Regions from separate parts of the Streptomyces sp. CRCS-T-1 genome, predicted to be linked through region 1. Evidence: riboswitches for the same ligand, from Rfam matches in the RefSeq annotation. Region 1 holds a riboswitch; the other holds the start of a gene.
The links. A riboswitch is a leader RNA that binds a small molecule or an ion and turns the genes downstream of it on or off. The one in region 1 is predicted to bind cobalamin.
Positions count from the first base shown of each region.

Region 2: another riboswitch for cobalamin. It lies ahead of NNW99_RS06105 (ABC transporter substrate-binding protein); the one in region 1 lies ahead of NNW99_RS00960 (CoA-acylating methylmalonate-semialdehyde dehydrogenase).

Region 1 is NZ_CP101651.1:215,618-230,872, reverse strand. It holds gene NNW99_RS01010 (ATP-binding cassette domain-containing protein) at 1-1,388, shown strand, start outside; gene NNW99_RS01005 (MFS transporter) at 1,409-2,626, opposite strand; gene NNW99_RS01000 (CaiB/BaiF CoA-transferase family protein) at 2,747-3,946, shown strand; gene NNW99_RS00995 (FadR/GntR family transcriptional regulator) at 3,973-4,719, opposite strand; gene denD (D-erythronate dehydrogenase) at 4,762-5,775, opposite strand; gene otnI (2-oxo-tetronate isomerase) at 5,772-6,575, opposite strand; gene NNW99_RS00980 (MFS transporter) at 6,609-7,910, opposite strand; gene NNW99_RS00975 (aldolase) at 7,967-8,665, opposite strand; gene otnK (3-oxo-tetronate kinase) at 8,662-9,942, opposite strand; gene ltnD (L-threonate dehydrogenase) at 9,944-10,861, opposite strand; cobalamin riboswitch at 11,011-11,198, shown strand; gene NNW99_RS00960 (CoA-acylating methylmalonate-semialdehyde dehydrogenase) at 11,427-12,950, shown strand; gene NNW99_RS00955 (acyl-CoA dehydrogenase family protein) at 12,957-14,105, shown strand; gene NNW99_RS00950 (enoyl-CoA hydratase/isomerase family protein) at 14,102-15,166, shown strand; gene mmsB (3-hydroxyisobutyrate dehydrogenase) at 15,163-15,255, shown strand, end outside.
Region 2 is NZ_CP101651.1:1,367,805-1,383,059, forward strand. It holds gene NNW99_RS06095 (MFS transporter) at 1-735, shown strand, start outside; gene NNW99_RS06100 (class I SAM-dependent methyltransferase) at 704-1,453, shown strand; cobalamin riboswitch at 1,546-1,669, shown strand; gene NNW99_RS06105 (ABC transporter substrate-binding protein) at 1,729-2,739, shown strand; gene NNW99_RS06110 (iron ABC transporter permease) at 2,736-3,842, shown strand; gene NNW99_RS06115 (ABC transporter ATP-binding protein) at 3,839-4,630, shown strand; gene NNW99_RS06120 (IucA/IucC family protein) at 4,614-6,092, opposite strand; gene NNW99_RS06125 (IucA/IucC family protein) at 6,249-7,745, shown strand; gene NNW99_RS06130 (VWA domain-containing protein) at 7,790-9,070, shown strand; gene NNW99_RS06135 (hypothetical protein) at 9,070-9,882, shown strand; gene NNW99_RS06140 (helix-turn-helix domain-containing protein) at 9,925-10,551, opposite strand; gene NNW99_RS06145 (pyridoxal phosphate-dependent aminotransferase) at 10,640-11,848, shown strand; gene NNW99_RS06150 (helix-turn-helix transcriptional regulator) at 12,021-12,845, shown strand; gene NNW99_RS06155 (DUF397 domain-containing protein) at 12,845-13,048, shown strand; gene NNW99_RS06160 (winged helix-turn-helix transcriptional regulator) at 13,106-13,990, opposite strand; gene NNW99_RS06165 (MFS transporter) at 14,121-15,255, shown strand, end outside.

The sequences.
Region 1 (15,255 bases):
CCGCCGAGATCGGCGTCACCCGCACCCGGCTGATGGTGCAGGACGCCCAGCGGTTCATGTCCGCCCTGATCCGCATGATGGCCGCGAGCGGCGTGGTCACGACCCTGCACCCGCTGCTGCTTCCGCTGCTCCTGCTGGCCGTTCTCCCGGCAGGCGCCGGAGCCGTCCTGTCCGCACGCGTCGACTACGAGACCCACTACCTCAACCTCGCCGACCGCAACGTGCGTTCCATGATGCGCTGGTGGGCCACCTACTCCCGCTTCGGCGACGAGGTCCGCGCCAACGGCATGACCGGCTACCTCACCTACTGGTACCGCGCCCTGTCCGACCGGATCGACCAGCGCACCCTGACCGCCGCGCCGCGCATGCTGCACATCACCCTGGGCGCCGGCGCCCTGGGCGGCATCTTCCTGCTGTGCACCTGGTCCACCCTCGCCTGGCTGGCCGCCACCGGCCGGATCGCCCTGCCCGTCGCGGCCACCGCTGTGATCGCCGTCCAGACCACACTGGCCGCCCTGTCCCAGTTCGTCATCCACGGCGCCGCCCTGTTCCACACCTCGCTCTACCTCGCCGACATGCGCTCCTTCCTCGACCTGGCGCGGGAACGCGCCCCCAGGCGCGGGGAATCGACGATCCCGGAACGCGTGGACCAGATCCGCCTCGACGAGGTCGTGTACCACTACCCGGGCAAGGAGGAACCCGCCGTCGCGGGAGTGTCGCTCACGCTGCGCCGCGGCGAGATCCTGGCCGTCGTGGGCGAGAACGGCTCGGGCAAGTCGACTCTGACGAAGCTCATCACCGGCATCCTGCTCGCCGACAAGGGCCGTGTCCTGTGGGACGACATCGACCTCGCCCAGGCCGATCAGGACGCCGTGTGGGACCGCACCGCGCTCGTCCCGCAGAACTTCGCCTGCTGGCCCCTGCGTGCCCGGGAGAACATCACCCTGGGCCAGCCTCGGACGGACGACGACGCACCGGTGTGGGACGTCGTCGACGCCGTCGGCATGCGCGAGGCGATCGAGAAACTGCCCGAGGGGCTCGACACCCTGCTCGCCAAGGAGCTGTGGGGCGGCGCCGAGTTGTCCGGCGGGCAGTGGCAGCGCCTCGCGTGCGGCCGCGTCCTCTACCGGCGGACCCCGCTGCTGATCCTGGACGAACCGACCTCGCAGATGGACGCCCGTGGTGAGCACGCCATCTTCCTGGAGATCAAGCGCGTCGCCGCCGAGCGCATGACGATCGTCGTCACCCACCAACTCGAGAACACCAGGCTCGCCGACCGCATCCTCGTCATGGACCAGGGCCGGGTCATCGAGCAGGGCACGTACGAGGAACTGGCGAACGCCGGAGGGCTCTTCGCGGAACTCCTCTCCCTGTCACAGGACCGGTGAGGCCCGCCGCCTTCACGCGCTCACGGCCGTGCCGCCGGCTCGGTGGCCGGTGAGGCCGTGGTGGAGCGTTTGCCGACGGCGGGCGCGAGGACGATCGCCACGGCGGTGAAGGCGAGGACGACGACCATGGCGACGCGCAGCCCGTAGTGCTCGCCGAGGAAACCGAGACACGGGGGCCCGACGAGGAACGCGACGTAGCCGATCATCGCCACCAGGCTGACGCGCGCGGCCGAGTCGGGCCCGGAGTCACCGGCCGCCGAGAGGGTGACCGGGAAGCCGAGCGAGGCTCCCAGGCCCCAGAGAAGAACGGCGGCCCCCGCGAGGACGGCCGAGTCGGCGAAGACGACGACGGAGATGCCCAGCGTCGCGCAGACGGCACTGGCCCGGACGACGGGGGCGCGGCCGATCCGGTCGATGAGGAGTCCGCCCGCGAAACGGCCGATCGTCATGGCGGCGGCGAAGCCCGTGTAGACGGCCGACCCCAGGGCGGGGTCCATGCCGTGGCCGTCCACCATGAGCAGGGGCAGCCAGTCGTTGGCGGAACCCTCCGCCAGTGCCATGGCCAGGATGACACCGCCGATCAGCAGCAGTCGCGGGTCCTTCCAGACCCGCGACTCGGCCGGCGCGGCCCCCGCGTCGGGCCGTGAGCCGCCGTCGCCCCGGGTCTTGCCGACGGCGTGGGGAATGGCGCGGAAGGCGTAGGCGAACATGACCGCCGTGACGGCGGCCATACCGGTCAGATGCCACTGCACAGGCCAGGAGACAGCGGTGCACAGAATGCCGAACGCGGCCCCCACGACGGTGCCCAGGCTGAAGAACCCATGGAGCGTGGGCAGGACCGTCCGCCCCGTGATCCGCTCGACATCGGCACCGTCGATGTTGATCGCCACCTCCCCACCGCCCATACCGGCCCCGAAGAGGAACAGCCCGGCGGTGGTCGCGGGGGCGGAGGAGAGCATCGTCCCGCCGCCGATGACGGCCATGCTCGCGATGATCAGCACCGTCGCGACGCCCATGACGGGCCGGGTGCCGAACCTCGCCACGAGCGTTCCCGAACCGAGAATGCCGATCATCGAGCCGACGGACAGCCCGAACAGGACGATGCCCATCTGCGCCGTCGAGACATCGAGTTGGTCCCGGATGTCGGGCGTCCGGGTGACCCACGAGGAGATCGACAGGCCGGGTATGAGAAAGAAGAGGAACAGCGCGGTTCGGCGTCGGCGGGTGGCCAGGTCCATCAGGAAACTTGCTCTCTCACAGGCGTCGGTGGTCTGCTCACAGGCCTCCGATCGTAGTCACGGGCAGGGCCGGGCAACCCGCTCCGCATGGCCGGGCGGGATGACCAGAGAGGAGGGTGCGTGAGCACCCAGGACAACAGGCCGGACGGACGGGGCGCACTGGGTGGCGTGCGCATCGCCGACTTCTCCCGGGTTCTCGCGGGACCCTACGCCACCATGCTCCTCGCCGACCTGGGCGCCGACGTGGTCAAGATCGAGCGGCCGGGCACCGGGGACGACACCCGGGCCTGGCGGCCTCCGGCGGACCACGACGGTACGTCGACCTACTACCTGAGCGTGAACCGGAACAAGAGGTCGGTCACCCTGGACCTGGCCACGGACACCGGCCGCGAACAGGCGCGGGCCCTGGTCGCCGAGTGCGACGTGGTCGTGGAGAACTTCCGGCCCGGCACGATGGAGCGGCTGGGCCTCGGCCACGACGAACTCCGTGCCCGGCGCCCGGAGCTGATCTACTGCTCGATCAGCGGCTTCGGCAGCGGCCCGGGCGCGTCGATCCCCGGATACGACCTGCTCGTACAGGCCGCCGGAGGCCTGATGAGCGTGACCGGGGAGGCGCACGGGGAGCCGGTGAAGGCCGGTGTGGCCCTCGTGGACGTGATCACCGGGCTGCACGCCTCGCTCGGCATCCTCGCCGCCCTCCGGCACCGGGACACCACCGGCGAGGGGCAGCTCGTGGAGGTGAACCTGCTCAGCTCCCTGCTGTCGGCCATGGTCAACCAGGCCTCGGCGTTCGCCGTCGCCGGCGTGGTCCCGGGCCGGATGGGCAACGCCCATCCGAGCATCGCCCCCTACGAGACCTTCCCGACCGCCGACCGTCCGCTCGCCCTCGCCGTGGGCAACGACAAGCAGTTCGCGGCCCTCGCCGAGGTCGCCGGCGAACCCGGTCTAGCCCTCGACGACCGCTTCCGGACCAACGCCGACCGCGTCGCCCACCGCACCGAACTGAAGGAGATCCTCACCCGGCTGCTGAGCACCGACGGCGCGGACCACTGGTCGGCGGTCCTGCTGGCCGCCGGAGTACCGGCCGGCCCGGTCAACAACCTGGACGAGGCGTTCGGCTTCGCCCACGAACTCGGCCTCCCGGGCATCGTCGACCTCCCCGCCGACGCCTCCGGCACTGAAGGAGACCGGCCCTCCCGCCAGGTCGCGCACCCTGTCGCACTGAGCGCGACACCCGCCCGGTACCTGCTGCCGCCGCCCCTGCTGGGACAGCACACCGAGGAGATCCTCCGCGGCATCTCCGGCCACGAAGCCCCCTGACCCGGCCCACCGGCCGTACGAGCACGTCAGGGAGCGGCGTCGAGATCCACCTCGATGTCCTCGGCGTCGGTCCAGAAACCGTCGTCCGCGTCCTGGAGGCGGGCGGCGGCGTGGTTCATGTGGAGGCGTGCGGCCGTGCGCGCCGCCTCGGGGTCGCGGGCCTCGATGGCGGCGAGGATGGCGTGGTGCTCCGCCCGGACGGCTTCGATGAAGTCGTTCCGGCGTGCCTCGTTCGCCCGTGTGACGCGGATACCGCTGCGCGACACATCGCCCAGGTACCGCAGGGTCGAGACCATCACCGTGTTCCCGGTCGACTCGGCGATGGACCGGTGGAAGGCGAGGTCCTCGTCCACGCCGTCGCCACCGGCCGCCACCGCCGAGTCGATCGCGTCCAGGGCCTGACGCATCCGCGCCAGGTCGAGGGGCGTGGCCCGGGTGGCCGCGATATGGGCCGCCTCACCCTCCATGGCACGGCGCACCTCCACGATCTGGAGCACCTTCGCCTTGGTGTCGGCGGCCTCCAGGTCGAGCGGCCGGGTGCGCCGCGGCAGGACGAACACACCGATGCCCTGGCGCGGTTCGATCAGACCCGCGTTGCGCAGCCGCGACAGGGCCTCGCGCACCACCGTGCGGCTGACGCCCAACTGCCTGACCAGCTCGACCTCGGTCGGCAGTCGGTCGCCCTCGGCCAGCCGCCCCGACTCGATCTCCTCCGAGAGGGTCGCGGCGACCTGATCCGCGAGCCGGACGGGACCGCTTACCTTGGAAAACATGGTTTTCAGTCTATAGGCCGGGTCTGGTCGTCCCGCTGTCCACTACGCCTTGACCAGGACCGCTTCGGGGTGGTCGGCGAGATAGTCCCGCACCACCGATTCGAAGCTCGGATCGGGCCCCAGTCCGAGCGCGGCGGCGCGCGTGTTGTCGAAGACGGAGGGCCACGACCCCACGACGGCCTCGATGTCGGGATCGGGCGCGACGGTCACCAGATCGGCCGCGGCGTCGCCTGCCACGCGCCGCAGCGTTGCCAGCATCTCGGCGACCGTGACCGTGAGGGCGGGGAGGTTGACGGGCAGCCCGCCGTCGAGCCTGCCCTCCCCGCTGCCGCGCTCGGCTTCGGCGATGCGGAGGATGCCCTCGACCGTGCGCCGCGGTGACGCCAGGGCCACCCGCAGGTCGGGGCGTACGGGGCAGATCGCGGGGAGGCCCGCGAGCGGCTCGCGGACAATGCCCGACAGAAAGCCGGAGGCGGCGGCGTTCGGCTTGCCGGGGCGTACGGACACGGTCATCAGCCGGGCCACGCGCCCGTCGATGAAGCCCCGGCGCGTGTAGTCCGCGACGAGCTGCTCGCAGACGAGCTTCTGGATCCCGTAGCTCGACCGGGGCGTGGGCAGGGTCGACTCGCTGACCACCGGCGGGAGCGGCAGTACCGGGTCGGAACCGTAGACCGCGACGCTGCTGGAGAACACCAGGCGCGGCGTCGGCCCCCCGGAGGCCGACTGGGCCCGGGCGGCTTCGAGGAGGGCTCGGGTGGTGTCCAGGTTGGCGCTCATCCCGAGGTCGAAGTCGGCCTCGCACTCGGCCGAGACGGCGGCGGCGAGGTGGATCAGCACGTCCACCGGCTCCGCGAACACCTCGTCGAGACACTCGACCAGGTCGCCCCGTACGACCTCCACCAGGGGATCGGCCGCCTGCGGAGCCTCGGCCGGAACGAAGCGGTCGGTGAGCACCAGTCGGTCGATCGGCGCACCACCGAGCGTCCGGGACCTCAGCAGGGTGTCGGTGATCTCGCGTCCCAGAAAGCCGAAGCCGCCCGTGATGACGATCCTCATGCGCTGTCTCCTCGGTAGTGGTTCAGCCAGCCGAGGCCCTCGCTCGTGCCGGCCCGGGGGATGTACTCGCAGCCGATCCACCCGTCGAAGCCCAGGTCGTCGACGACGCCGAACAGATGCCGGATGTCGAGCTCGCCGCTGTCCGGCTCGTGACGGTCCGGCACACCGGCGATCTGCAGATGACCGACCCGGCCGGTCGGCAGGTCGCGGCGCAGCGTCGTCGTGAGATCGCCTTCGACGATCTGGCAGTGGTACAGGTCGAGTTGGACCTTGAGATTGGGGGCGCCCACCTCCCGTACCACCGCGTGGGCCTCCGCCTGCCGGGACAGGAAGTAGCCCGGCATGTCGCGGCCGTTGATCGGCTCCACCAGGATGTCGACCTCCGACCCGGCGGCCTGCTCCGCCGCCCATTCCAGATTGGCCAGGTAGGTGTCGCGGTGCTCGGCCCGCTCCTTCGGAGTCAAGTCCGGCGGCACGAGACCCGCCATCACGTGCAGCCGCGGGCAGTCCAGTGCGGCGGCGTACTCGAGCGCCCGGGCGATCCCGGAGCGGAACTCGGCCTCGCGCCCGGGCAGCGCCGCGATCCCGCGCTCTCCGGACTCCCAGGCCCCGGGAGGCGCGTTGAAGAGCACCTGCGCGAGGCCGTGGTCGTCGAGCCGGAGCCGCAACTCCGTGCTGTCGTAGGCGTAGGGGAAGAGATATTCGACGGCGTTGAAGCCGTCCGCCGAGGCCGCGGCGAAGCGGTCGGGGAAGTCGTGCTCGGGATACATCATGGACAGGTTCGCTGCGAACCTCGGCATGCTGGCTCCTGTGAGGCGACCGGGAGGGACCGGTCAGCGGTTGACGGTCTTCTTGTCGGTGGTGAGCACCGCGGCGGCGCCGACGACGAGGCTGAGCGCCAGGACGTACATCGGGAGCGATGTCGAGCCGGTGGCGTCCTTCAACGCGCCGATCATGTAGGGACTGACGAAGCCGGCGAGGTTGCCGACCGAGTTGATCACGGCGAGGCCGACCGCGGCCGCCGTACCGCCGAGGAACGCGGTGGGGAGCGACCAGAACAGCGGCGAGCAGGTCAGCACACCGGCCGCGGCGACGGACAGCGCGACCAGGGACAGCGCGGTGGACCCGGCCCAGCCGGCCGCCAGCGAGAAGCCGACGGCGCCCATGAGGCTCGGGACGACCAGGTGCCAGCGGCGTTCGCGGCGCTTGTCCGCCGAACGTCCGAACAGGTTCATCGTGACGAGTGCGGCCAGGAACGGCACCGCGCTGAGCACCCCGATCGCGAGATTGCCCTCGATGCCGGTGGACTCGATGAATGTCGGCATCCAGAACGTCAGGGCGTACTGGCCCATCACGAAGCAGAAGTAGATGAAGCACATCAGCCACACCTTCGGCTCGCGGAAGGCGTCCCAGACCCGGCCGTGCACGGTCTGGTGCGCGGCGTCCTCGGCGACCGCCCGCTCGACGACGTCCTTCTCCTCGTCGGTGAGCCACTTCGCGTCGCGCACGCTGTTGTCGAGGTAGAACAGCGTGGCCACGCCGATCAGGAGGGCGGGGATCGCCTCCAGCAGGAACATCCACTGCCAGCCCTGCCAGCCGTTCACCCCCTGGAACCGGTCCATGATCCAGCCGGACAGCGGGTTGCCGAAGATGCCGGCCACCGGGATGGCGGACATGAACATCGCGATCACCCGGGCACGACGCTGCGACGGGAACCAGTACGTGCAGTACAGGATCACCCCCGGATAGAACCCGGCCTCGGCGGCACCGAGAAGGAACCTCAGGACGTAGAACGTCGCCTCGTTGTGGACGAACATGAACGCCGCCGAGACGACGCCCCAGCTGATCATGATCCGGGCGATCCAGGTGCGGGCGCCGACGCGCTGCAGCATCAGGTTCGACGGCACCTCGAAGAGGAAGTAGCCGATGAAGAACAGCCCGGCGCCGAGGCCGTACGCCGCCTCGCTGAATCCCAGGTCGTCGGACATCTGCAGCTTCGCGAAGCCGACGTTGACCCGGTCCAGGTAGGAGACGACGTAACAGAGGACGAGGAAGGGGACGATACGTCGTACGACCTTGCGGAAGACGGCGTTCTCACGGGCGACGTCGGAGACTTGGGACGCCGATATAGGCATGGACATGGAGATCCTTTGAGCGGCTCAGGGGAATTCTCCGGCAGGGGAGAGGCGGGTCACCACGCGGCGTTGAACGTGGACCTCAGTTCATCGAGCGCGTGAGGGGGGAGCGGCTCGGGGCGACGGTCGGTCAGGAGCCAGAGACGTGCCGTCTCCTCGAGTTCTTCGAGGACGGCGAGTGCGGTGGCCGCGTCGGGGCCCCAGACCACGGGGCCCAGCCGGTCCAGCAGCACCGCCCTGATGGGCGTTCGGCTCGCTGCGTGGTCGGCGATGAGGGCGGTCACCAGGTCGGCTACGCGGGGGTCGCCGGGCCGGTGGTAGGGGATGAGCGGCACGTGCCCGACCTTCATCACGTAGTAGGGCGTGATCGGCGGCAGCACGTCCGCGGCGCTCCACACCCCGGCCAGGGTGAGCGCGACCAGGTGCGTGGAGTGGGTGTGGACGACGAACCGGGCCGTGGGGTCGGCGGCACAGATGCGCCGATGGAGCGTAAGGGTCTTGCTGGCACGGTCGCCCGCGATCTGCTCGCCCCGGGCGTCGACCAGTGCCAGGCGGCCGGGTTCGAGGAATCCCAGGGCGGCGTCGGTGGGCGTGATCAGATGGTCGTCGCCCACCTTGGCACTGATGTTGCCCGCGCTGGCATGGACGTAGCCCCGGGCGAACAGGCTGGTGCCGACGCGGACGATCTCGCGGCGGGCGTGGTCGACCGCCTCGTCCTGCGCTGCCTGGGCGGCGGTGCTCGGCTGCGGGGTCATGCTGCCTCCTCGTCCAGGAGTGCGAAGGAGCGGGTGAAGAAGTCGGGGCCGCCGAAGTTGCCGGACTTGAGCGTGATGTGGAGCGTCTCCCCGTCGGGCAGTGCCGCGGCGCACCAGGGCACACCGGGGTCGATCTGCGGCCCGATCCGGAGCCCGGTGACACCGAGCGCCTGGACGACCGCCCCCGAGGTCTCACCTCCCGCGACGACGAGCCGGCGCACGCCACGGGCCACGAGCCCCTGGGCGATGCGGGCCAGCGTCCGTTCCACCAGCTCACCGGCCTCGGCGGCTCCGAGCCGGCCCTGCACGGTACGGACGGTGTCGGCGGACTCGGTGGAGTAGACGAGCACAGGACCGTCGTCCAGATGCGATTCGGCGAAGGCCAGGGCCTGTTCGACCACGTCCTCGCTGGCGGCCACGCGCAGCGGGTCCACGCTGAAGGCGGGCCGGCCTGTGCTCAGGTATTCCAGGACCTGACGGTTGGTCGCTGTGGAGACCGACCCCGAGACGATCGCTCGGTGGCCGGCGGGAGGCGGCAGCTGCGCGGCGGCGCGGGACGGCTCGAACCCCCAGTTCGCGGGCAGGCCGATCGCCAGCCCCGAGCCCGCGGTCACCAGCGGGAACCCCTGGACCGCCGCGCCCAGACGCACCAGGTCGTCATTGGAGACGGCGTCGACGATGGCGAGCCCGAAGCCGTCCTCGCGCAGGGCGTCGACGCGGGCCCGGATCGCCTCGACGCCGTCGGCGACCACCGTGTGGTCGACTAGGCCGACCTCCCGCGTGGTCTGCGCGCCGAGCACGGAGACCAGATTGGAGTCGGTCATCGGCGTGAGCGGGTGGTGGCGCATGCCGCTGTCGCTGAGCAGCACGTCGCCGACGAAGAGATGCCCCTTGAAGATCGTGCGCCCGTTGTCGGGGAACGCCGGCGTCGCGACCGTGAAGTCGGTGCCCAGCGCGTCCATCAGGGCCTCGGTCACCGGCCCGATGTTCCCGGCCGGGGTCGAGTCGAAGGTGGAGCAGTACTTGAAGTAGACCTGCTCGGCGCCCAGGGACCGCAGCCACGCCAGTGCCCGCAGCGACGCCTCGACGGCGTCGGCGGCCGGGACGGTCCGCGACTTGAGGGCGATGACCACGGCGTCCGCGTCGATCGCCTGCTCGGCGTCGGCCGGTGGTGTGTCGATCAGCTGGACCACGCGCATGCCCGCGCGCACCAGATTGTTGGCGAGGTCCGTGGCGCCGGTGAAGTCGTCGGCGATGCATCCGAGACGGATTGACATGTCAGGCCTCCACCGGCTTGGGCAGGTCGACCCCCGGGAAGATCTTGATGACCGCGCTGTCGTCCTCGGCACCCAGTCCGGACGCCGACGCCTGGAGGAACATCTGGTGGGCGGTGGCGGCGAGGGGGAGCGGGAAGCGTTCCGGCCTCGCGGAGTCCAGCACCAGCCCGAGGTCCTTGACGAAGATGTCGACGGCCGAGAGGGGCGTGTAGTCGCCGTCGAGCACATGGGCCATACGGTTCTCGAACATCCAGGAGTTGCCGGCGCTGTGCGTGATGACCTCGTAGAGCGCCTCGGCGGGGACGCCCGCCTTGATGCCGAGGGCCATCGCCTCGGCCGCGGCGGCGATGTGCACGCCCGCGAGCAGCTGGTTGACGATCTTGACCTTCGAGCCGAGCCCGGCGCGCTCTCCCAGGCGGTAGACGGTGCTGCTCATGGCCTCGAGCACCGGGTCGGCGAGCGAGTACGCCTCGGTGGAGCCGGACGTCATCATGGTGAGTTCACCGGCCGCCGCGCGGGCGGCGCCGCCGGAGATGGGAGCGTCCAGGTAGAGCACGCCCCGCTCGGCCAGGCGGCCTTCGATCGCGGCGGACCAGCCCGGATCGACCGTGGAGCACATGACGAAGACGGAGCCGGGGCGGAGCCGGCCGGCCGCGCCCTCGGCACCGAACAGCACGGCCTCGACCTGCGCGGCGTTGACCACCACGCCGACCAGGACGTCCACCGAGGCTGCCAGCTCGCCACAGGTCCCGAACGCCGTCCCGCCCTCGCGGGCGAAGTCCGCGGCCGTCTCCGGCCGCAGATCGTGGACGCCGACGTCGTACCCGGCCGCCCGCAGGCTCCGGGCCATCCCGAGGCCCATGGCTCCTAGACCCACCACGCCCACCCGCGGTCGCGCGGGCTCGTTCCGGTCGCTCATGCCCTGCCCATCCTTGCCGTGCCGTGCTGTCCGGAGGCAGGTCGCATCAACCAGCCCGCCGGGAGATCAGGTCATATGATGACCTGAGGACGACGGAATGCAAGGTGTGATGTCCGTCACGCACTGATGGGGGATGGATTTACTAGGACGTCCAACTATATAGTCGCGGTGTAAGCCCGCGGTGCAGGGAAGCCGGTGTGAATCCGGCACGGTCCCGCCACTGTGACCGGGGAGTACGCCGTCGAGCAGGACGCCACTGACGAGCTGGATGTCGGGAAGGCGGACGGCGTGTGCTGATCCGGGAGTCAGGATACCGGCCGTGGGATGTTCCGTGTTGTCCACGAGGATGGAGCTGACACGCATGGCACCGGTGTGCACCCACGACCCCGGAGGACCCGCCCGACGCGTCCGTCGTGCCCGACGGATCGTCCAGCGCCCGGCCGTCACCCTCTGACGGTCCTCGCCATACGCGATCTCGCGCAGCCCCCGCACCCGCACGCCACCGCGTCCGTGTGCGACGGACCCGCGCGCCGTCCCGGACCACCTGACGAGAGAGCAGGCACCGATGGTCCGCGTACAAGACCACGCCCCCGTCCGTGAGTTGACCCATTTCGTCGGCGGCAAGCACACCCCGGGAACCTCGGGGACGTACGGCGATGTGTACGACCCCAACACCGGCGAGGTCCAGGCCCATGTGCCCCTCGCGAGCCGGGCCGAGACCGAGGCGGTGATCGCCGACGCCGCGCACGCGCAACGCGAGTGGGCCGAGTGGAACCCGCAGCGCCGCGCCCGGGTGTTCATGAGGTTCCTGCAACTCGTCGAGGAGGAGAAGGACTCGCTGGCCCGGCTGCTGTCCTGCGAGCACGGCAAGACCATCGCGGACGCCCACGGAGACCTCCAGCGCGGGCTTGAGGTCGTCGAGTTCGCGGCAGGAATCCCGCACCTTCTCAAAGGCGAGTTCACCGACAACGCCGGCACCGGCATCGACGTCCACTCCCTGCGCGCGCCCCTCGGTGTCGTCGCCGGGATCACGCCCTTCAACTTCCCGGCGATGATCCCCCTGTGGAAGGCCGCACCCGCCCTCGCCTGCGGAAACGCCTTCATCCTCAAGCCGTCCGAGCGCGACCCGTCCGTCCCGCTGCGCCTCGCCGAACTGTTCCTGGAGGCCGGTCTGCCGCCCGGCGTCCTCAACGTCGTCAACGGCGCCCGGGAAGCCGTCGACACCCTGCTCGAGGACCCCCGGGTCGAGGCCCTCGGCTTCGTCGGCTCCACGCCGATCGCCGCGCACGTCTACGCCACCGCCGCCGCCCACGGCAAGCGCGCCCAGTGCTTCGGCGGCGCCAAGAACCACATGATCGTGATGCCGGACGCCGACCTCGACCAGGCCGTGGACGCCCTCATCGGCGCGGGCTACGGCTCGGCGGGGGAGCGGTGCATGGCGATCTCCGTCGCCGTCCCGGTCGGAGAGGACACCGCCGACGCGCTGGTGGCCCGCTTGAAGGAACGCATCGGCAGCCTGCGCATCGGCCGCAGCGACGACCCGGAGGCCGACTTCGGGCCGCTGGTCGGCCAGGACGCCGTCGACCGCGTGCGCTCCTACGTCGATCTCGGTGTGGAGGAAGGCGCGGAACTCGTCGTGGACGGAAGGGACTTCGTCCTGCCCGGACACGAGAACGGCTTCTTCGCCGGCGCCTCCCTCTTCGACCGGGTCACCCCGGCGATGCGCGTCTACCAGGAGGAGATCTTCGGCCCGGTCCTCTCCGTCGTACGCGCCGCCGACTACGAGGAGGCCCTGCGCCTGCCCAGCGAGCACCTCTACGGCAACGGCGTCGCCATCTTCACCCGCGACGGGGACACCGCCCGCGACTTCACCCGGCGGGTCAACACCGGCATGGTCGGCGTCAACGTGCCCATCCCGGTGCCGGTCGCCTATCACACCTTCGGCGGCTGGAAGCGCTCCGGCTTCGGCGACCTCAACCAGCACGGCCCCGACGCCATCCGCTTCTACACCCGTACGAAGACGGTCACCTCGCGGTGGCCCGCCGGGCTGCGCGAAGGCGCGAGCTTCACGATCCCCACGATGGGCTGAGCGACCATGACCAGCACCCTGCTCACCGAGGACCAGCAGGCCCTCGTCGAGACCACCCTCGACTTCGCCCAGGACCACCTCGCCCCGCACGCCCTCGACTGGGACCGCGACAAGCACTTCCCCGTCGACGTCCTGCGCAAGGCGGCCGGACTGGGGCTCGGCGGCGTCTACGTCGGTGAGGAGTCGGGCGGTTCGGGCCTGACCCGCGCCGACGGTGTCCTCGTCTTCGAGTCCCTCGCCTCCGGCTGCCCGTCCATCGCCGGGTACCTCTCCATCCACAACATGGTCGCCTGGATGATCGACCGGTACGGCGACGCCGCCCAGCGCGAACGCCGGCTGCCCCGGCTGTGCGCCATGGAGGACCTCGCCAGCTACTGCCTGACCGAACCCGGCGCGGGCTCGGACGCCGCCGCCCTCACCACCCGGGCCGTCCGGGACGGCGACCACTGGATCCTCACCGGCGTCAAGCAGTTCATCTCCGGAGCCGGGGCCTCCCAGCTGTACATCGTCATGGCCCGCACCGGCGGCGACGGGCCCGACGGCGTCTCCGCGTTCATCGTCGACAAGGACGACCCCGGCGTCACCTTCGGCGCCAACGAACGGAAGATGGGCTGGAACGCCCAGCCGACCCGCCAGGTCGTCCTGGACAGCGTCCGGCTGCCCGCCGACCGGCTCCTCGGCCGCGAGGGGCAGGGCTTCCGCATCGCGATGAACGGCCTCAACGGCGGACGGCTCGGCATCGCCGCCTGCTCGCTCGGCGGCGCCCGCAGCGCCCTCGACCGCAGCCTCGCCCACCTCGCCGACCGTGAGGCGTTCGGGCAGCGGCTGCTCGACGCGCAGGCACTGCGCTTCCGGCTCGCCGACATGGCCACCGAACTCGCCGCCGCCCGCGCCCTCGTCCAGCAGGCCGCCCACGCGCTCGACGTCGGCGACCCGCAGGCGCCGTACCTGTGCGCGATGGCCAAGCGCTTCGCCACCGACACCGGGTACTCGGTGGCCGACCGCGCCCTCCAACTGCATGGGGGGTACGGGTACCTCAGCGAGTACGGCATCGAGAAGATCGTCCGTGACCTGCGAGTCCACCAGATCCTGGAAGGAACCAACGAGATCATGCGCGTCATCGTGGCCCGCGGCCTGACGGAGGCACTCGGATGACCGACGTCCTCTTCCGTACGACGGGCCGGGCCGCCCACATCGTCCTCGACCGGCCCAAGGCCCTCAACGCCCTCACCCACGGCATGGTGCGCCGCATCGACGAGGCCCTGACCGAATGGGAACGGGACCCGGCCGTCGAGACCGTCGTCATCACCGGCGCGGGGGAGCGCGGCCTGTGCGCGGGCGGCGACATCCGCGGCATCCACGACGACGCCCGCGACGGGGACGGCTCCGCCTCGGGCGCGTTCTGGCGCGACGAGTACCACCTCAACGCCCGTATCGCCCGCTACCCCAAGCCCTACGTCGCCGTCATGGACGGCATCGTCATGGGCGGCGGCGTCGGCGTCTCCGCGCACGGCAGCGTCCGGATCGTCACCGAGCGGTCGAGGATCGCCATGCCCGAGACCGGCATCGGCTTCGTCCCGGACGTCGGCGGCACCTACCTCCTCGCCCTCGCCCCGGGCGAACTCGGCACCCACCTCGCCCTGACGGGCGCGCAGATCGGCGCCGGGGACGCCCTGCTGTGCGGGCTCGCCGACCACTACGTCCCGTCCGAGGCGCTGGAGCGGTTCGTCGACGACCTCGCCGGCCTGCCCGTACGGGAAGCCCTGGACCGGCATGTGAGGCCCGCGCCGGAAGGGGAACTGGCCGGGCGGCGGGAGTGGATCGACTCCTGCTTCGCCTCCGACACCGTCGAGGAGATCGTCCAGCGGCTGCTCGCGCACGGCGACCCGGCGGCCAAGGAGACCGCCGAGACCCTGCTGGCCAAGTCGCCCACCGCGCTCAAGGTCACCCTCACCGCCCTGCGCCGCGCCGGCCGGCTCGGCCCGCTGGAGCGGGTGCTGGAGCAGGAGTACCGGGTCTCCTGCGCGGCGCTGAGCGCACCCGACCTGGTCGAGGGCATCCGCGCCCAGGTCATCGACAAGGACCGAAACCCACGCTGGTCACCGGCGACGCTCGACGAGGTCACCGACGCCGACGTGGAGCGCTTCTTCGCACCCCTGGGCGAGCGCGAACTCGGGCTCGCCGGATCCGGCACGACCGAGGAGGTCGCCTGGTGAGCAGGACCGTCGCGTTCATCGGACTCGGGAACATGGGCGGCCCCATGGCCGTCAACCTGGTGAAGGCCGGACACCGGGTGCGGGGCTAC
Region 2 (15,255 bases), 1.2 Mb from region 1:
CTGTTCGCGGCCGTCACGGCGCTGTTCCTCGCGGTCACGGCGGGCCACGCCGGGCTGCCCGCCGCAGGGGAGCGCCCACCCGGCACGGAGGTCACCCGGCAGGGTCTGCTGGCCGGGGTGGCCGTCCTGCCGTTCGCCGCCAACGCGCTCGCGTTCTACCTGTACTTCCACTTCCAGCACTTCCTGGCGGTGTACGCGGTCGAGCAGGCCTCCAGCGAGTTCTACAGCCTGGTCCTGCTGCTCTGCTTCACGCTGGTCATCGTCGTCCAGCCGCTCGCCTCCGGGCTGATCCGGCGCATGCCGTACGCGCTCGCGCTGACGGTCGGATTCGCGGGTCTGGCGGCCGGGCTGGCCGTGCTGGCGGTCGGCAGCCGGACCGCTCTGCTGGCGGGCGGGGCGCTGATCACCCTGGGCGACATCGTGCTGTTCCTGAAGAACGACCTGGAGGCGCTGCGCCGCAGCCCGCGCTCCGACGCCGTGGTCTTCGGCCAGCAGCGGCTGGCCGCGGGGCTCGGCGCCTGCGCGAGCGGGGTGCTGGGCGGGCAGCTGTACGGCCTCGGCGAAGGCGCCGGGCACACCGGCTGGTTCTGGCTGCTGGCGGCCGCGCAGTGCCTGCTGCTGCCTCCGCTGCTGCTCTTGCTGCGAAGGCACGCCGAGCGGCGAATGCAGGTCCCATCAGACGAAGAAGGAGCACTGAAGCCGCATGACACGGACGGGCGGGTTCCAGGACGATGACTTCTGGACGGAGTTCCACGACTTCCTCTTCTCCGAACAGCGCCACACCCAGGCCGAGGAACTCCTCGGCACCTCTCCCCTGCTGTCCTTCACGCCCGGCGCCCGGGTGCTCGACCTGTGCTGCGGCCCGGGCGTGTTCACCGTGCCGCTCGCCCGGCGCGGCTACGAGGTGACGGGCGTGGACCTCAGCCCGGCCCTGCTGGACCGGGCGCGCAAACGCTCGGCGGACACCGGCACCGACGTCAGCTACGTCCAGGCGGACGCGCGTGAGTTCGAGGCGCCGGGCGGCTTCGACGTCGTACTCAACATGTTCACCTCGTTCGGCTACTTCGAGGACCCCGCCGACAACGCGCGCGTGCTGCGCACCATGTACGACTGCCTGGCCCCCGGCGGCACCCTCGTCCTGGACCTCGCGGGCAAGGAACTGCTGGCCCGCAAGGTCACCCCGCCGAAGGTGGTGACGCGCGGTGAGGACCTGATGGTGCAGACGGACACCGTGCTGGACGACTGGGCGCGGCTGCGCAGCGACTGGGTCCTGGTGCGGGGCGAGCGGGTCACCCGAGCAACGCTGGTGTGGTTCGTGTACAGCGCCGTGGAGCTGCGGCGAATGGCCGAGGAGGCGGGGTTCGGGGGCGTGGAGGTCTTCGGCGGTTTCGACGGCCGGCCCTACGACGAGAACGCCGAGCGGCTGGTGCTGCGGGCGGTCCGGGAGGTGTGACGTGGGCACGGGGCGTGCGGGGCGGGGTCGCACGCCCTGTTGACCGCGACGGCGCGGAACGTACTATCACCAGGTCATCGCCGCGACGGGAGACAGGAAGCCGGTGCGAATCCGGCACGGTCCCGCCACTGTGACCGGGGAGTGCACCCCTTCGACACGCCACCGCGCGAGCGCGGGAAGGCGAGGGGGAACGTCGATCCGGGAGTCAGGACACTGACCCGCCGCGGGCCCGATCCGAGGAGCGCGGACTCCCCAGGAGGCTCTACGTGTCCCACCTGCTCTCCCCTGCCCGCCGCCGGCGCACCACCCTGCGCGGCGCGGCACTCGCCCTGTCGGCGGCGCTGCTCGTCGCCGGCTGCGGCTCGTCGTCCGACAGCACAGACCGGGACGCCAAGGCCTCGGCGCCCGCGGGCTTCCCCGTCACCGTGAACAACTGCGGGGTGAAGACGACGTACGACAAGCCGCCGTCGCGGGTCGTCACCATCCACCAGCACCCGGCGGAACTGATGCTCGCCCTCGGTCTGAAGGACCGCGTGGTCGGCACCGCCTTCCCCGACTCGGCCGTCCTGCCGGAACTGCGCAAGGACTACGAGGCGATACCGGAACTGTCGAAGAAGGAACCGTCCTTCGAGACGGTCCTGGAGGCAGAGCCGGACCTCGTCTACGGCGGCTACGGCAGTGCCTTCGCGGAGAACGAGGGCCGCTCCCGCAAGGCGTTCGCCGACGCCGGCATCGACACCCACCTCAACCGCGAGTACTGCGGCAAGAAGCGGGTCACGATGAAGGACACCTACGACGAGATCCGCACCGTCGGTGAGATCTTCGGTGTCTCCGACCGGGCCGACAAGCTGGTCGCCGACCTGGAGGGCCGGGTCGGCAAGGCGGCCTCCGCCGTCGAGGGCGAGTCCGCGGTACCGGTGTTCGTGTACGACAGCGGCGACAAGACCGCCTTCACCGCGGGCGGCAAGAGCCTCGGCACGGAGATCATCCGGCTGGCCGGCGGCAAGAACGTCTTCGCCGACCTCGACGACGTCTTCGGGGACGTCTCCTGGGAGCAGGTCGTCGAGCGCAAGCCCGAGGTCATCGCCATCTACGACTACGCCGGCGCCGGAAGCGTCGAGCAGAAGAAGAAGTTCCTGCTCTCCCAGCCGGCCCTCGCCGATGTGCCCGCCGTGAAGAACAAGCGGTTCGTCGTCCTGCCGCTGACCGCGACCCTGGTCGGCATCCGCTCCGCGTACGCGGTCGGGGACCTGGCGCGCGGGCTGCACCCCGAGAGCTCCCGGTGACGCAGCCGGCCACCGAGGCGCCCGCGGTGCGACGCCCTGTCCCGCCGGGGCGGCGGACGGGGCGCACCGGCCTGACGGTCACCCTGCTCGTCCTCACCGCCCTGCTCGTCGTCTCCGTCACGGCGGGCCTGGCGATCGGCTCCGTCCAGGTGCCGCCCGGGCAGGTCTGGGGCATCCTGACGCACGCGCTGGGCGCCGGCTGGACGGAGCCGGACTGGTCGGGGGCGCGCGAGACCATCGTGCTGGACGTGCGGGCGCCCCGGGTGCTGCTCGGGGTGGTGACCGGGGCGGGCCTCGCGGTCGTGGGCACCGCCCTGCAGGCCCTGGTGCGCAACCCGCTCGCCGAGCCGTATCTGCTGGGCGTCTCCTCGGGGGCGTCGCTGGGCGCGGTGTCGGTGATCGTGTTCGGGGTGAGCGTGTTCGGGCCGGTGTCGCTGTCGGCCGCCGCGTTCCTGGGCGCGCTGGGCGCGCTGCTGCTCGTCTACGCCACCGCCCGGACCGGCGGACGCATCACCTCCGTACGGCTCGTGCTGTCCGGGGTGGCGATCGCGGCGGTGCTCACCGCGCTGCTGGATCTGCTGCTGCTGACCACCGACCGGGGCAACGAGGCCCGTGCGGTGCTCGCCTGGACCCTCGGCGGCCTCGGCGGCGTCAACTGGGACACGCTGTGGCTGCCGAGCCTGGCGACGCTGCTGGGCGTCGGCGTGCTCATGGTGCAGTCCCGGAATCTGAACCTGCTGCTGGCGGGCGAGGAGGCCGCGACCACGATGGGGCTGGACGTGGCCCGGTTCCGGGCCCGGATGTTCGTACTGGTCTCCCTCGTGACGGGCGTGCTGGTCGCGGCGGCCGGGCCGATCGGCTTCGTCGGTCTGATGCTGCCGCACATCGTGCGGCTGTTCGTCGGCGGCGACCATCGCCGGGTCCTGCCGACGGCCGCGCTCGGCGGGGCGGTGTTCCTCGTCTGGGCCGATGTCGCCGCGCGCACGATCGCCGCGCCGATGGAGGTGCCGGTCGGCGTGCTGACCGCGCTGTGCGGCGGGCCGTTCTTCCTGTGGCTGATGCGCCGGGACGCCCGGCGGAGCACGGATCGAGGAGTGGGATGAGCGCGATCGGAGCAGGGGTGGCCGCGACCGATCTCGATGTCGAGGGCGTCACGCTGACGGCCGGAGCGCGCCATCTCGTGCGGGACGTGTCCCTGACCGCCCGCCCGGGCGAGACCATCGGCCTGGTGGGTCCCAACGGCAGCGGCAAGTCCAGCCTGCTGCGGGCCGTCTACCGGGTGCTGCGCCCCGACAGCGGCCAAGTGCGGGTCGACGGCGCCGACGCCTGGTCGCTGCCCGTGCGGCAGCTGGCCCGTACCGTCGCGGCGGTGGTGCAGGAGTCGGGCGCCGACTTCGATCTGGCCGTCCGCGAGGTCGTCGCCATGGGCCGCACCCCGCACAAGCGGCTCCTCGCCGGTGACACTCCGGAGGACGCCGGGCTCATCGACTCCGCGCTCGCGGCGGTCGACGCCGCCCACCTGGCCGAGCGCCCTTTCGACCGGCTGTCCGGCGGCGAGCGCCAGCGGGTGCTGATCGCCCGCGCCCTCACCCAGCAGCCCACGCTGCTCGTCCTCGACGAACCCACCAACCACCTGGACATCCGGCACCAGTTGGAGGTGCTGGGCGCGCTGCGCCGACTGCCCGCGACGGTGCTGCTCGCCCTGCACGACCTCAACCTGGCCGCCTACTACTGCGACCGCCTCTACGTCCTGAACGAGGGCGAGATCACCGCCTCCGGCCCGCCCGTCGAGGTCCTCACGCCCCGGCTGCTGGCCGAGGTGTACGGGGTGGCGGGGGAGGTCACCGTGCATCCGCGCACGGGCGCTCCCCAGGTCACGTTCCTGCCCTGAGCGGGTTGGGCAGCGGCAGATAGCGGGCGTCGGCGCCGTCCGCGCCCGTCCAGCGCAGCAGGAGGTTCGTCTTGGCGGGAAGGGTCGGTGAGGCGAGCAGGGCGGGGATCTCGGGCAGGTCGTGGCGGGCGAGTTCACGGCGGGCGGCCGGCCAGGGGTCGAAGCCGGGGTGGCGTTCGGCGAGGGCACCGGCGATCTCGGTGAGGTGGTTGACGACCAGGCAGTACACCAGCCGCTCCCAGCCGGTCTCGCGGGAGACGTCCGGCAGCAGTTTCACGCCCTCGGCGTCCCGGTACAGCGCCTGCACGGGCATGCCGTCGGCGTCGACGGCGATCAGGGTGTTCTGCAGATGAGCCTCGATGACGACGCCGTGCCGGGCGAAGGCCTCCACGGCGGGCGGCACCACCTGCGCCAGATACGCCGCCCACCATGCCCCGGGATCGGCGGCGCGGTCGAGCGGGCTGCCGTCGAAGCCCTCGACGAGTCCGGCGGCGAGCAGCGGGGTCGCGCCGGGCACCAGATGTCCGGCGAAGCCGTCGCGGACGAGGACGGCCAGGGCCTCGAAGGCGAAGTCGGCGGTGCGGTAGCCGCGGTCGCCGAGCCAGGCCGGGGGGCCGTCGAGCGCGGGGAAGTCGTCGAAGGCGGCGCACACGGCCGCGTCGGTCCGGCGCAGGGCGAGCAGGTCGTGGCGCCACAGCCGGCGGATGTCGTTGGTGATGCGCACGTCCAGGCTGAACTTCAGGAACAGGTCCTGCTCGGGTGCGTAGAGCGTGCGGATCGCGGCCGTCGGCCAGGTGTCGAAGGCGGTCGTGCCGAGCCGGACCAGCCTCCCGTCCGCGAAGGCGGCGGCGAGTTCCGCGCTCGCCAGGTCGAGCTGCCAGGGGTGGGCCGGGAGCAGCCGGTAGCCGGGCGGGGCGGTGCCGAGGGCGTCGAGGGCCGAGGTGTCGCCCTCCTCGACGACGCGGTCCTCGCGCAGCCCGAGCAGGGCCAGTGGGAAGCGGGCGTACGCCTCGGGCGCGTACGGCAGCCAGCCCGCGGCCGGGCCGCCGCCGCGCGCCTTGGGGGCCGGGTGGTGGGTGTGGCCGGTGAGCAGGCACTGCTCGGAGCGAAGGTAGGGGTCGTCGGGCGGGGTCGCGCGGTCGCGGGCCTCCAGCAGGGCGGCCACGGCGTCCCGGCTGTCGATCATCTCGGCGGGCAGTTCGTGATTGGACAGCCCGGTGTGCCGGCGCAGTTCCTCGGCGACGAGTTTGACCAGCTCGGTGTGGTCGACGCGCTGCCAGCCGTCCGGCCCCTGGACCTCGGGCTCGGCGGGCCGCCGGGTCCCGCGCACCCGCAGCAGCCGGTCCCCGCCGGGCAGGCGGTGGATCCGGTGCTCGCCCTCCCGGCCGACCGGCCGGGCCACCTCCCGCAGCAGGCAGTTCAGCAGCGGCACGGCGGCGTACGCGTCGGCGGACGGGGGCATGAGGTCCACGCGATCCACTCGTTTCCCTACGTTCCTTGTGTTCTCTACGTTCCCCACAGCCCTTCCGGGACTTCCGGACTTCCTGGCGGAGATGATCATTATGTCGGTCGTCGTCATCGCGCCGTGACGCCCTATTCGTACCCGAGGAGCCCGCCCGTGCACCGTTCCCCCACCGCCGAGGCCGAGGTCGCCGACGAACTGGCCGTCGTACGGCCCGGCCTGCTGCCACGGTACGAGGCCGAACTGCCCGGCGCCCGGGCGGCCGTGCTGTCCCGACTGTGGCGCGGTCTGACCCATGATCCACTGCCCTGGGTGGCCCGCCGGGAGCAGGGCCGGGACGGGCTGACCCTGTCCCTGTCCGACGGCCGCCGGCTGCACGGCCCGCGCCCGGATCCGTACGCGACCGGTGACTACGTCACCGTCGTGGGGCTCGACGGGGTGGAGTACGACGATCCGGCGCGGCTGGTGACGGACCTCGCCGTCCCGCACTCCGCCTCCTTCGCCGCCGAACTCGGGCACAGCGTCGCCTCGCTGGCACTGTCGAGAGCGGGGCAGGAGGGGCAGGCGGGGGACGAGTGGCCGGGGAACGACTGGGAGTGGGAGCAGCGGATCGTCGACGGGCATCCCTTCCACCCGACCTGCCGGTCCCGGCCGGGTTTCTCGGTGGCCGAGCAGCTCGCCTACGGGCCCGAGCACCGGCCGGTCGTGGAGCTGGGGCTGGTGCCCGTGCGGGCGGAGGAGTGCCTGGTGACGGGCGCCTGGCCGGGAGATCTGCGGGACGGGCCGCGGGTGGTGCTGCCGGTGCACCCCTGGCAGGCGGCGCATGTGCTGAAGCGGGCCTGCGAGGAGCGGCGGCCCGGGCATCCGCTGATGTCCCTGCGGACGCTCGCCCTGCCGGGCGGGCCGCACGTCAAGACCTCGCTCAGCGCCCGGCTGACATCGTCGGTGCGGGACATCTCGCTGCCCTCGGTGGCCGCGTCCGCGCTGCTGTCGGACTTCGCCGAGACGCCCGCCGCCCGCACGGACGGCCTGCTGCACGTGACCCGCACCCTGGGCGCCGCCGCGGCCGGTTCCCCCGACTTCGCGGCCGTGCTGCGGGAGTCGCCGCAGACGTACGCCGGGAGCGGTGAACGGGTCCTGCCGGTGGCCGCGCTCGCCACCAGCGCGCTCCCCCGCTCCCCCGCCTGGCTGGCCGGCTTCGCGCGCCTGACCCTCACCGTCGGGCTGCGGCTGCTGGAGCTGGGCGTGGCCCTGGAGGCACACGGCCAGAACCTCCTCGTCGTCCTCTCGCCGGAGGGCGACCCGCTGCGGCTCGTCTACCGCGACCTGGCCGACATCCGCGTCAGCCCGGCCCGCCTCGCCCGGCACGGCATCACGGTGCCCGAGCTGCCCGCCCGGATGGTCACCGACGACGAACGCACGCTCCGCCGCAAGCTGTTCGGCTCCCTGGTGGCGGGCGCGCTGGCCGGTACGGCGGGGTCGGGGGCGGCGCTCACGGCGGCACTGGAGACGGCCGTACGGGAGCTGCCGCAGACCCCGGACCTCGCGGCACTGCGTGCGGAGCCCCTGCCCACCAAGGCGCTGACGCTGATGCGGCTCTCGCCGCAGACGCCCGGGGACCAGTGGGCGGAACTGCCCAATCCCCTTTCATGAACCTCGTTTTGGAGCACGGCACCGCCGCTCCATAAGATCCGCCGATGATCACAAGAAAACGACTGGCGGCGGGCGTGGGTGCCCTGCTCGCCGCGTTGACGGCCGGGATCGTCTTCCCGGCCGGAGCGGCCGCCGGCGAACCCACGGGCCAGGACGCCCCCAAGGTCGACCTCGTCCTCGACGTGAGCGGCTCGATGCGGGCGCGGGACATCGACGGACAGTCGCGGATGGCCGCCGCGAAGCAGGCCTTCAACGAGGTGCTCGACGCGACACCCGAGGAGGTCGAGCTCGGCATCCGCACCCTCGGCGCCGACTACCCCGGCGACGACCGCAAGACGGGCTGCAAGGACACCGCGCAGCTCTACCCGGTCGGCCCGCTGGACCGCACCGAGGCCAAGACGGCCGTCGCCACGCTCACCCCGACGGGCTGGACGCCGATCGGCCCGGCCCTGCTGAAGGCGGCCGACGACCTCGAAGGCGGCGACGGCTCCAAGCGCATCGTGCTGATCAGCGACGGCGAGGACACCTGCGCCCCGCTCGACCCGTGCGAGGTGGCCCGCGAGATAGCGGCGAAGGGCATCGGCCTGACCATCGACACGCTGGGCCTGGTGCCGACCGCCAAGCTGAGCAGGCAGCTGAGCTGCATCGCCGAGGCCACCGGCGGCACGTACACCTCGGTGGAGCACCAGGACGAACTCACCGACAAGGTCAACCAGTTGGTCGACCGGGCGGCCGATCCGGTGGTGACGCCGGTGGCGACCGAGGGCGCCGACCGGTGCACCGCCGCCCCGACGCTGAAGTCCGGCCTCTACTCCGACCGGGAGGAGTTCGGACAGCAGCGCTGGTACCGGGTGAACGTCCTGCCGGGGCAGGAGCTGCGCGCCTCGGTGAGCGTGGCGGCGGACCGGGCCGTGAACCCCGGCTACGGCGTGCTGATGCGGGCCGTGACGGTCAAGGGCCGGGAGATCGTACGCGGCGAGGCCGCGGGCAACGGCCGTACGGACGTGATCTCGACGGGGCTCAGATACCCCGAGCCCGAGCGTGACGACAACGACGGTGACAGCGACAAGCCGGCCGCGGAGACCGTGTGCCTCGCGGTCACCCACTCCTTCTCGGCGGCCTCCGGAGTGAAGACCACGCCCGGGCTGCCGCTGGAGCTGACCGTCGACGTCGTAGACGGCCCGAGCCAGGCGGGCGACGTGGCCTCCTTCGGTCTCGGCCGCGGCTGGTGGCTGCTCGGCGCGCTGATCCTCACCGGCTTCCTCGCCGGTCTCGTCTGGGGCTGGCTGTCGCGCTGGCGGTTCGCGGTCTGGAGGACCAACTGATGCGAGTGATACGTGCGTTGAGCGCCGCGTTGCTGACCCTGGGCCTGGCGGCCGTGCCCGCCGCGGCCGACTCCTCACCGAGTCCGTCACAGGACGACGCCTCGGCGGCGCCCACTCAGGCGGGCACCTCCTTCCGTACGGCGACGGAGATCGAGCAGGGGCAGCGCGCCACGGCGAGCGGCTCCACGGGCGACTACCTGTACTGGTCGTTCCCCGCCGACACCGGGCAGCGCCCCACGGTCGCGGCGACGGTGAAGCTGCCGGACACCCACGCCGCGCAGACCTGGCAGATCGACGTGTACGACGGGCTGCGCCGCCGCCAGGCCTGCCAGTACGGTGCGCAGACGCGCACCGCCGCCGCGAACGCCGCCTCCGTGGAACTGGCCTGCGTGCTGCGCACGGTCCGCTCCTGGTCGGAGCCCTGGGCGAACGACCCGCTGCCGGGTACGTACTACGTCCGCCTGACGGCGACCGGCGTGGCCGCCGCCGACCTGGGCCTCCCGGTCGACTCCGAAGTACGGGTGGACTCCAAGGACATCGGCGGATCCGCGGCGGTGGACGGCTCGCTGGCCGAGCCGCTGGTGCCGGGGATCGCGACGCGGTCCGGGTCCGGGTCCGGTTCCGGGGACGAGGAGGAGTCCTCGGCGGTCCTGGCCGGGCTCGAACCCGAGGACGGCTGGACGTCCGGCTGGTGGTCGGACCGGTGGGTGTGGACCGCGGTGGGCGGGGCGCTGGCCGCGCTGGCGGGGGTCGCCGGGTACGCGCTGACGCGCGGCTCGGGGCGGCCGTCACGGGTGCCGCCGACCGCCTGACCTTTCCTGGACTCGGAAGGCCCGCTTCGTGCGGGCCTTCTGTCATGTGTCGCGGAGCGCTTTCGCGAGCGTGCCCTCCCCGCTCACCTCGACCCGGCCCTCCCTAACGGCCTGGACCAGGCTCAGCTCGCCCCGGCCGATGGCCGTGCACGTGCCGGTGTCCAGGACGAGCAGGGCGTCAGGCTCCCCGGGTGCGGGCCCGTCGCCGTACACGGGCCCGTCCTCGGCACCGGCGTGGAGATGGAAATGCCCTTCCTCCAGCCGGACTTCGACCAGCCCCTCCCCGTCCAGCTGTCGCAGCAGGGGCAGGGCGAACCAGTGCGCCCGTACCGCGTCCGTCGGCCGCCGCTCCCCCAGGTCCGCCTGCCCCCACTCCCCCAGCGCCTGGAGCACCGGCAGCAACTCCCGCCCCCGCTCGGTGAGTTCATACACCGAGGCCGCGCCGGGCGGTGGCAGCCTGCGCCGGGTCGCGAGGCCGTCGCGCTCCATGTCCCGCAGCCGCGAGGCGAGTACGTCCGTGCTGACGCCGGGCAGGTCCGCGTGCAGGTCGGTGTAGCGGCGGGGACCGGCGAGGAGCTCCCGGACGATCAGCAGGGTCCAGCGGTCGCCGACCAGGTCGAGCGCGCGGGCGGCGGAACAGTACTGGTCGTAGCTTCGGCGAGGTGGCATGCGACGCAGTCTAGACAAGTTGTTGGACTTTCCAAGCGGCTACTTGGTAAAACCAAGCAACATCAATCGGCCGAGGGGAAGCGCGCGCATGGAGTTCCGGCAGTCGAGCAAGCTCAGCGAGGTCTGTTACGAGATCCGCGGCCCGGTCATCGAGCACGCCAACGCGCTGGAGGAGGCGGGGCACAGCGTGCTGCGCCTGAACACCGGCAATCCCGCGCTCTTCGGCTTCGAGGCGCCGGAGGAGATCGTCCAGGACATGATCCGGATGCTGCCGCAGGCGCACGGCTACACCGACTCGCGCGGCGTCCTGTCCGCCCGCCGTGCGGTGGCCCAGCGCTATCAGACGCTGGGCCTGGAGGTCGGAGTCGACGACGTCTTCCTCGGCAACGGCGTGTCGGAGCTGGTCTCCATGGCCGTACAGGCGCTGCTCGAGGACGGCGACGAGGTCCTCATCCCCGCCCCGGACTTCCCCCTGTGGACCGCGGTGACGACCCTCGCGGGCGGCAAGGCGGTCCACTACCTGTGCGACGAGCAGGCCGACTGGTACCCCGACCTGGACGACATGGCGTCGAAGATCACGGACCGGACCAAGGCGGTCGTGATCATCAACCCCAACAACCCCACCGGCGCGGTCTACCCGAAGGAGATCGTCGAGGGCATCCTCGATCTCGCCCGGCGGCACGGCCTGATGGTGTTCGCCGACGAGATCTACGACCAGATCCTCTACGACGACGCCGTGCACCACTCGGCCGCCGCACTCGCCCCCGACCTGGTCGTCCTCACCTTCTGCGGGCTGTCGAAGACCTACCGGGTGGCGGGCTTCCGCTCCGGCTGGCTGGTCGTCACGGGCCCGAGGCAGCACGCCAAGGACTACCTGGAGGGCCTCACCATGCTGGCGTCCATGCGGCTGTGCGCCAACGCGCCCGCCCAGTACGCCATCCAGGCCGCGCTCGGCGGCCGGCAGTCCATCGGCGACCTCACCGGGCCGGGCGGGCGGCTGCTGGAACAACGGGACGTGGCCTGGGAGAAGCTCAACGAGATCCCGGGCGTGACCTGCGTGAAGCCCAAGGGCGCGCTGTACGCCTTCCCGCGCATCGACCCCAAGGTGCACAAGATCCACGACGACGAGAAGTTCGTCCTCGACCTGCTGCTGCGCGAGAAGATCCAGGTGGTCCAGGGCACGGGCTTCAACTGGCCGACCCCGGATCACTTCCGGATCCTGACCCTGCCGCACGCGGACGACCTGGAGGCGGCGATCGGGCGGATCGGGCGGTTCCTCGGCGGGTATCGGCAGTAGGTCCGTCAGCCAGGGGGACGGCGGTACACAGCCTCATTGTCCGGTCGCTGTCCGGCTCTGTCCGGTGCGGCGTCGCGTTACGCATGACGCCGACGGGGAGTTGGAGTCGGGCGACAGAAGGAGGTGTCCGGGCGTGGGCGTGACGGTGCAGGGGTCGCAGACCGGGGACGGGATGGAGCCGTACGGTGCCGACGACGAGGAGTCGGCGGGAGTACTGCGGACGGTCGGCAGGGTCATCAAGACCTGCCGCGAACGAAAGGGGCTCCGACAGGCCGAGTTGGGGACGGCCATCGGGTACAGCGAGGAGCAGGTGTCCTCGGTGGAGAGGGGGCGGCGGGCGCCGAGCCGGACGTTTCTGGAGGCGGCCGATGAAGTGCTGGACGCCGGAGGGCTGATCGTCGGGCTGCGCAGGGACGTGGAGGAGGCCCGGTATCCGAAGAAGGTGCGGGATCTGGCGAAGTTGGAGGCCGAGGCGGTCGAGCTGTGCGCCTACGCCAACTCCGTCGTCCATGGCCTGCTCCAGACACCGGAGTACGCGGGAGCGCTGTACGGCATGCGGCGTCCGCCCTTCGCCGAGGACGAGGTCGAACGGCTCGTCGCCGCACGCTTGGCGCGGCAGGAGATCTTCGACCGGCAGCCCAGTCCCGTCTTCAGTTTCGTCCTGGAAGAGGTGACGCTGCGCCGTCCGCTCGGGGGCAGAATGGTGATGCGGAAGCAGCTCGAACGGCTGTTGCAGGTCGGTCGACGGCGAAACGTGGAGATCCAGGTGATGCCCACGGATCGTGAGGACCACGCCGGTCTGGACGGATCGCTCCAGTTGCTGCGCCTTCAGAAGGGAGACACGGTGGCGCACAACGAGGTGCAGCTCACCAGTCGCCTGATCTCGCACCCCAGGGAGATCCAGGTCTTCGAGGTCCGCTATGGCATCATCCGGGCCCAAGCTCTCACGCCCCGCGAGTCGCTGGCCTTTATTGAAAAAGCATTGGGAGAGACATGATGACCAACCCCACGTCGGGCAACGGTTACGCGCTGGAGTGGTTCAAGAGCAGCTACAGCACCGCTGATGGCCCGGAGTGCGTGGAGGTCGCCTTCGCGCCCCAGAGCATTCACATACGGGACTCGAAGCGCGTGCAGGGCGCGCAACTCGCTTTCGGGGCTCAGCAGTGGGCCGCCTTCGTCTCGTACGCCGCAGATCACTGAAGTACGCCCACTGACGCCCCGCGTCCGGTTCCGTACCGGCCCGGGGCGTCGACACGTTCAGTTTCCCGCCGCCACCGCCCGTACCACCGCCAGCGCCTCGCGCACCGCCCCCGGGATGTCCGTGACCGGGAAGTGCGCCTGGCGCACCACGCGTTCGCGGTCCACCACCAGCACCGCCCGCTTCACCCGCAGCGCCTGCCCGGCACGGAACACCGGCAGCCGCAGAGCGGCGGCGAGGCGCAGGTCGACGTCCGAGAGCAAGGTGAAGGGGATGCCCTCCTCGGCCGCGAACACCCGCTGCTCGTCCGGGCGTTGGGTACTCACGCCACGCACTTCGGCGCCCGCCGCGCGGAAGTCGTCGTACGCGTCCCGGAACAGCCGGTTCTCCAGCGTGCAGCCGATGGCACCCGGAATGTCGGCCCACCCGTCCGGCAACGGAGCCGGGCGACCGGTCGCGGGGTAGCAGAACAGCACGGTGGCGGCGGCCTCGGCCACCGGGTCCAGCGGCTCACCGTCGCGGTGCCCCGGCAGTTCGAGGACCGGCAGCCGCTCACCCACCAGGCCCGCCACGCGCAGCGCCTCCGCGCTGTCCGCGTCGGCCGTGCCGCTCAGTGAGCCGTCGCCGAGCAGCCAGCGGTCCGCCCAGTCCTGCATCGCGAGCAGCACGGGCAGCAGCCCCCGCCCGCTCTCCGTGAGCCGGTACTCGTACCGCACCGGGCCGGTCTGATACGGCACCCTCGCCAGGACCTCCGACTCCACCAGGTGCGCGAGGCGCTCGGTCAGCACCTTCCGGGAGATCCCCAACTCCCCCTGAAGCGCGTCGAACCGGTGGTGCCCGCGTGCGGTCTCCCTGACCAGGAGCAGGCTCCACCAGTCCCCGACCACCGCCGCCGCCTGCGCGATCGCACAGGCGGCGTCCCGCTGGGGCACCGACCTGACCATGAGCCTCCCATCTCGCGGATCCAACGTCCTGACTTCGAAACCATCTTGCGCCATGGGGTCAGTTCCGGATAGGAACTGATTCGAGGTCAGGTAAGTTCCCAAAAGAGACTCACTGGAGGATGGGCATCGCATGAGCGAGACGCCGACGGTCCCGGAGCACGATCTCCACCGCACTCACCGCGCGACCACGCCTCCGGCCGTCTTCTGGCGCTACTGGGCCGCTGCCACCGTCAGCGACGCGGGCACAGCCGTCACCGCCCTCGCTCTTCCCCTGGTCGCTCTCACAGTCCTCGACGTCACGGCGTTACAGGCCGCCCTGCTCGCCGCCGCCGGACAGATCTCCTGGCTGCTGCTCAGCCTCCCGGCCGGAGTGATCGCCCAGCGCGTCCCGCTCCGCAGCCTCCAGGTCACCCTCGATCTCGTACGGTTCGCCGCCGTGGGGTCCCTCCCGCTCGCCTGGTGGCTCGACCGGCTCACCTACCAGCACCTGTTGCTCGCCGCTCTGGTCACCGGCGCCGCGACCGTGCTCTTCGACATCGGCAACTCGACCTTTCTGCCCGCCATCGTCCCGGACCGGCAGCTCGCCGCCCGCAACAGCCTGATGTCCGGCACGCACGCCGTCACCGAGACCGGAGGGCCTTCCGGGGGCGGCCTCCTCGTGCAGGCCGCGGGCCCGGTCGGCGCACTCCTGGTGGACTCGGCCAGCTATCTGCTCTCCGCCGTGCTGCTGCGCACCCTCCCCGAGCGCCGTCCCGCTCCCCGCTCCGGCGACGGCGCCCTCCGGCTGATCCGCGAGGGCTGGACGTATGTGACGCGGCACCCGGTGATGCTGCCCTGCATGCTCTGGGCCACCGCGACGAACTTCGTCTGCGCCGCCCTGGTCGCCCTCACTCCCCTGTACCTGGTCCGGGAGGCCGGACTGACGCCCGGAGAACTCGGCTTGGTGCTCGCCGTGGACGGAGTCGGCGCGCTCGCGGGTGCCGCCGTGGCGGTTCGCCTCACCCGGCGGTTCGGCACGGCCCGGGGCCTCGTCGGTGCGGCGCTGGCCGGGGGCGGTGCCGCCCTGCTGGTCCCGCTGACCACATCCGCCGCCGACGCGTACTGGTTCGCCCTGGGCAACGCCGGCTTCGCCTGCGGCGTCGCCATCGGGTCGATCACCACCCGCACCCACCGCCAGACCGAGTCGCCGCCCGAGCTTCTCTCCCGTGTCATGGCCACCGTCCGCTTCGTCTCCTGGGGCGCCCAGCCCCTCGGCGCCCTCAGCG